DNA from 2 places in the Lysinibacillus sp. NPDC096382 genome. Region 1 is predicted to be linked to the other one. Evidence: riboswitches for the same ligand, from Rfam matches in the RefSeq annotation. Region 1 holds a riboswitch; the other holds the start of a gene.
The links. Region 1 has a riboswitch for FMN ahead of ribE (riboflavin synthase). Riboswitches for the same ligand answer to the same signal wherever they lie in the genome.

Region 2: it holds a riboswitch for FMN, as region 1 does, so the genes downstream of both, ACIQZA_RS02465 (ECF transporter S component) here and ribE (riboflavin synthase) in region 1, are expected to answer to the same signal.

What each region holds. Positions count from the first base shown of each region.
Region 1 covers NZ_JBIWFC010000014.1:110,442-113,633, reverse strand. The annotation lists gene ACIQZA_RS18215 (YibE/F family protein) at 1-29, opposite strand, end outside; gene ACIQZA_RS18210 (SDR family NAD(P)-dependent oxidoreductase) at 395-973, shown strand; FMN riboswitch at 1,172-1,297, shown strand; FMN riboswitch at 1,423-1,548, shown strand; gene ribE (riboflavin synthase) at 1,690-2,328, shown strand; partial or broken gene ribB (3,4-dihydroxy-2-butanone-4-phosphate synthase) at 2,464-3,057, shown strand; gene ribH (6,7-dimethyl-8-ribityllumazine synthase) at 3,109-3,192, shown strand, end outside.
Region 2 covers NZ_JBIWFC010000001.1:517,257-520,448, forward strand. The annotation lists gene ACIQZA_RS02460 (RNA polymerase subunit sigma) at 1-1,120, shown strand, start outside; FMN riboswitch at 1,373-1,570, shown strand; gene ACIQZA_RS02465 (ECF transporter S component) at 1,793-2,377, shown strand; gene ACIQZA_RS02470 (hypothetical protein) at 2,765-2,971, shown strand.

The DNA of each region.
Region 1 (3,192 bases):
AAGGATTTTTTTTTCAAGATGTTTTGCAATAAAAAAACCTCCAATGTGAGAAGGGAATCTAATCATATTCGTTGCGTTCATTGTTAACGTTGACAAGAACAATGACTCACAATATCACTATTATTTTTTAATGTCAAGCAGATAAAAAAATGCCATTATACAGTAACGTGCTAAATGACAAGAGGTTCCTTAATTATAGAGTTGCTTCTAATATGGCTTTTATTATTCTAAGTTAGTTATTGCTTAATTAAACTACTGTTATTTATTAATGTAAGTTTAGTAATGCAAGGGTGAAAATCAATGAATATTTCTTATAGAGAAATATTATGTCGGAAAGTTGCCATTATTACAGAAGAGATTGGGGTGTGTTCCTATTGAAGGGATATTCGTTCTAGTGGATGTTTCTAAAGTAGAGGATGTTCACAATTACGTACAGCAAGCTATAAACACGTATGGCCGTATCGATGTATTATTCAATAACGCTGGCATCATTCAAAAGTTTGCACCATTTACAACGGTTGAATTAGAAGAATACGATCGTTATATGGATATCAATGTAAAAGGTATTTTCCTAGGTATGAAATATGTCATTCCAGTAATGGAAAAACAGGGCAAAGGGGCAATTATAAATACTGCTTCATCTGCAGGTATTCGTCTAGAGCACAGTATTGCTGTATACTCCGCGAGTAAACATGCAGGTATTGGTTTAACGAAAGGTGCAGCAATCGAGTATGCAAATAAAGGTGTTCGTGTTAATGCTGTGTGTCCAGGTGGTATCGTTACACCATTATTCCATAGTGTTGGTGAAACGCTTGAAAAAACAGGATACGTACCAGAAGAAATGGCACGTGTACGCATGGGACGCCATGGTGAACCAGAAGAAGTAGCAGAAGTGGTCCTATTCTTAGCTTCAGATAAAGCAAGCTTCATGGCTGGTACTGTTGTCTCTGTTGATGGTAGTTTAACTGTATAATTTATTGCCTTTTTAAACAGTTACGCCTTTGGTCTTTTATAATGACCAAAGGCGATGGCTGTATTATCTTCATTTCAAGAGAAAACCCAACGTCAGTACAAATTTACGAAAGCGAAATTAGTTAGAGAAAAATTTTTTATTAAGAATTATCTGGATAATAAAATAAAATAGTGTTATCGTAAGAAATAGCTAAATAAAAATATCCTTCAGGGTAGGGTGAAATTCCCAATCGGCGGTGATGAAGAAATTCAAAGTCCGTGAGCGCAAGCTGATTTGGTGCAAATCCAAAACCGACAGTTATAGTCTGGATGGGAGAAGGGTAAAAGTGTGAGCTTTTTAAATTCGCTTGAGTTTATAAGGTTTGTTTGAGTATGCTTTTATGTTAACTACTTCCCATTTTATAGTCGGGAAGTAGTTTTTGTTTTATTTGGCTAAAAAATTGAATAGCAGTAGTTCTTCGGGGTAGGGTGAAATTCCCAATCGGCGGTGATGAAGAAATTCAAAGTCCGTGAGCGCAAGCTGATTTGGTGCAAATCCAAAACCGACAGTGACAGTCTGGATGGGAGAAGAACGATGAGATGACAGCCTATGGAAAAAAATTATATCCATGAGGTTTATTTGTTGACGTCTTATGTAGATAAACTCCCAAACCCCTTTTATTTAAGGGGTTTTTTGTTTGAACGGAAATTATTAAATGAATGAAAGTAGGTGAAAAAATGTTTACAGGAATTGTTGAGGATATTGGTACCGTAAAAACCATGCAAAGCGATCGTCAAAGTATGAAAATTACCGTTATTTCAAAGAAAATGGTAGAGGACGTAAAGCTCGGAGACAGTATAGCGGTCAATGGTGTTTGTTTAACAGTGATATATTTTAATGAACAAGAGCTAACGATGGATGTAATGCCTGAAACAGTGAGCGCAACAAATTTACAGCAGCTCGCAGTTGGAGATCCGGTAAATTTAGAGCGCGCTATGTCAGCTAATGGACGTTTCGGTGGTCATTTTGTATCCGGACATGTAGACGGGGTAGGGAAAATAGTGCGTAAGCGACCATTAGCAAATGCAGTCTATATTGATATTGAACTATCGAAGGGGTTAACGAGCTACTGTATGCCAAAGGGCTCCATCACAATTGACGGAACGAGTCTAACACTTTTTCATGTCGAGAAAAACGGTATCACAGTATCACTGATACCTCACACATACAAGGAAACTATTTTAGGTATGAAAAAAATTGGTGATCTCGTCAATATAGAAACCGATTTAGTTGGAAAATACATTTTGCATCAACTTAAGCGTGGACAGGAACCACCAACCATCTCAAGAGACTTCTTAGCAAAAAACGGATTTTGACTTCTTTCAGCAATTATTTTTGTAGCGACAGGTACAGAAGTCCAAACATCTGCTTTAAAGAAGTTAAAGATTCCTGACGCAATTATGCCGAGGCATAATGGATATAATACATTTTACGAACTGGAGGTGGCGATATTGCTACATTCAATTGATGAAGCAATAGAGGATTTAAAACAAGGGAAGATGATCATTGTAGTAGATGACGAGGACCGAGAAAACGAAGGGGACTTACTCGCACTTGCGGAATTTATGACCCCAGAAACAATTAACTTTATGGCGACTTATGGAAGAGGTCTTATTTGTACGCCGATTTCACAGGATCTTGCACAAAAATTAGCATTAAAGCCTATGGTTAGTATTAATACAGATAATCATCAAACGGCATTTACCGTTAGTATAGATCATGTAGATACAACGACTGGAATTAGTGCCTTTGAACGGGCAATGACTATACAAAAAATGCTAGAACCACAAGCGAAAGCTGCGGATTTTCGTAGACCCGGTCATGTATTCCCGTTAATTGCAAAGGAAAATGGTGTATTAGAGCGTAGAGGACATACAGAAGCTACAATTGATTTGGCCAAGCTATGTCATAGTATTCCTGCGGGCATTATTTGTGAAATTATGGGGGACAATGGCAAAATGCTACGCTTTAATGACCTTGTTAAATATGCAGCGCTACATCATTTAAAAATGATTTCCATAGAAGCATTGGCCACTTATCGTCGTCAACAAATAATGGAAGAAAATAAAATGTCTATATAAAAGGAGAAAAGAACAATGGGTAAAACATTTGAAGCACAATTAATTGGTACGGATTTAAAAATAGCAGTAGTAGTTGGTCGTTTCAACGAATTTATTACA
Region 2 (3,192 bases), on a different contig from region 1:
GCAACAACATGGTAATCCTACACAACAAGAAAGTACAGAGACAGCAACAAAGAAGAAAGTTCATAAATGGCCGATCTTTATGAGTGTTGCAGCAGTTTTCGCTTTAACAGTATTTACAAGCTCGACGTTGCTAAATCATAATGATGCAAAAATAGACCAGGCTAATGCGCCTGAAACCTCTCAATATTCAACATCGCCAGACAGTCATGTAGCGAAAAGCTCTGTCAACCACGATAAGATGATGGAATCCAACAACATCGTAGCAGAACATTCAAGGATCATGTCTCTACGATCATCTGTTTATGAGGAAGATTTAACAGATGCAGTAGTGTTTCATATTGGTTTGGCAAATCGTGATAAGAATAGCGTACCGATGACGTATATCATTCCAAATGAACGAGTTGCTACTGATTTTCCGAAGAGAAAGCCTACAACATTACAAATGTATGAAAAGTATGCGCCGCAAATTGATGAGAAAGCAAATGGTTTTACTAACTATCATCCATATAAAGGAGAATTAAAGGAGAAGGGCGATAAACTAGTTCATGTATTGCCGAAGAAAAATGATTATGATGTTGCTTCAGCAGATACGAATGAATATTTAGACACTTTACAGGATACATTCTCAGATTCAGAGTATAAAGATGTTGAGTTTGAAAATTCTGATGGTACAGCCTACAAATTTTCTAAGGATGAAGAGTCAAGTAAGCCTATGGTCTTAACAAGCTCAAATCATTTTAATTATTATTTATATAAAGATGAAAATGGAGCTGAATATTTATCACCCGATACTCGTAAAACTTTTTCCACTGTAACAGAAGCGCTTACCGTTATGCGAAATAAAAATGATGATGTATACGTTCCAGTTGTACCGGAAAATTTAACATACACTGTGAAAGAAGTAGCAGAAGGTGTTATTGTTACATTTGATGAGCCGCTTGATTTAACGACCATGGATACTGTTCGGGCAACTCAAATGATAGAAGCTATGATGCTTACTGCTGCAAGTTTTGATCAACAAATACGTCTAGACAATGTTGTACAGGAAAGCTGGGAGGGATTTGATTTAAAGAAATTCTTGCCAAAGCCTGTAGGAGCCAATAAACGATATATGCCATAAACAGCCTAACAACAAATAAATATTTGGAGCATTCTCGCCGCTATATGTGCATGAATGCTCTATTATTTTTTTTGTAGCGAAAGCAAAGCGTCCTGTACAGAAGTGTCTCTCACCTCTAGAATGAGATGAATATGGACTTAAGCTACTTTTACGTGATTAAAGCATACAAGTTTAATCGGATTTTTTTAAGCAAAGCTATTTACTTTTCTCTAATAATTCATTATAGTAAGGCTATGAAACAAAAAAATAATGATTCATCTTCGGGGCAGGGTGAAAATCCCGACCGGCGGTAATAGAGTTGTAAATCGCTAATGTTTCCTTTAAGACATATTAGCTCGCATGATTTACGAAAGGCTCTTCAGCCCGCGACCTGTGCAAATGATTTTTTGCATGGCTGACTTGGTGCAATTCCAAGGCCGACAGTTAAAGTCTGGATGGGAGAAGATGGAGGTACGATCGTCATTCATTGTTATGAATTTAACTATGTACGAGCGTTTTTTCGATGTGATTTCACGCAGCGTATGCTCAGAAAATAGTTAATTAATGGCGTTTTTTAATCTTGCCTATTCTCCCTTATGCTCTTTTGCATAAGGGTTTTTTCATGATGATGATCGATTAGGTCGTAACCTTTCTTCTTGCGAGATTGAATCAGCAAAGAGGAGAGAGTTTTCTATGAAGAAAAATGTTAAACTTCAATCGTATATTACGATTGGCATGCTGAGCAGTATTTCGTTTTTATTAATGCTTTTTAATTTCCCGATTCCGCCGTTTCCAGCGTTTTTGGAAGTGGACTTCAGTGATATGCCAGCATTACTAGCGGCGATTACTATGGGACCTATAGCCGGTATTTTAGTAGAATTATTTAAAAATGTGTTGGACTGGGTTTTCTCAGGCACGCCAACGGGAGTACCGGTAGGACATATTGCGAACTTTGCAACAGGTATTTTATTTATTCTACCAGTGAGCTTTGTGTTTAATCGCTCCAAAACAGTTAAAGGCCTTATCGGAGGTTTAGCTGTTGGAACAATTGTAATGGCAGTAGGAATGAGCATTCTTAACTATGTTGTATTTTTACCTATGTACACTTACTTTTTAGGTATGGAGCCTGTTGTAGGTGATTCACTATATAAAATGATCGTAGCTGGTATTTTGCCATTTAACATTGTGAAAGGTATTTTAATTACCATCATCATGGCATTACTATTCACAACAATGCGTAAATGGATTCATCATCAGCGTTCCATGTATATGAGTTAATTTCGAGAATAAAGTATGATTTAGGATAGTGTTCAAGTAATGACACCTTATTGGACTGTTAAAGTCTAGGAGGTGTTTTTTTGTTGCTTAAATTTGCAATTGCAGATTTTTTAGATGAGAAAGAGTTACAGAATTTAAGCAATATACACTGACCTAACAGGGAAAGATGGTATTAAGGTAACACAATTATCAGATGATATTGACGAATCTCAATCGAAGGAATTTTTTAAAAGATATAGTGGGCGATATACATGTAAGAAACCACTTCTACAATACAATCGAAAGGGAAAAGAAGGTCTAATGTTCTCAAGGGATGATACATTACCTATAAGTGTATTTGAATTTACTCGTTGTGTATTGTGTGATGAAATCGGGGTTGATGGGTTTTTGATTTACTGTTATCTGAAATATCGTAGCAAGATGTTTGGTTATGCTCCTGCAACTGTATTCAACAATGAGATTATTGACGTTGTTGGTTTTAAAGAGAGAAGAATTCGTGCATTGATTCAGAATTTAGAACTAGCAGGTTTGATTGAGGTTGATAGAAAGGTTTCGAAGAAAGATGGTTCTTTTGCTAAAGAGCAATACCTATAAAATCATACATAAGGGAAGGTAATTCCTCCCTCTTTTTATATACCACTAAAGTGCGAAGGTGACATTTTGGTATGTTGCTTTTAGATTCCAAAGTAACTCAATTGTTTCAACTTTGAGTCAGCTTACAACAACAATCGTAGCAAGCTTACAGAGCCATTTAACGAGCTTGTAAGAGTTGATAGATTTTGCTTGGGCTTGTTTCAAGGGACTTTAGGAAGCTT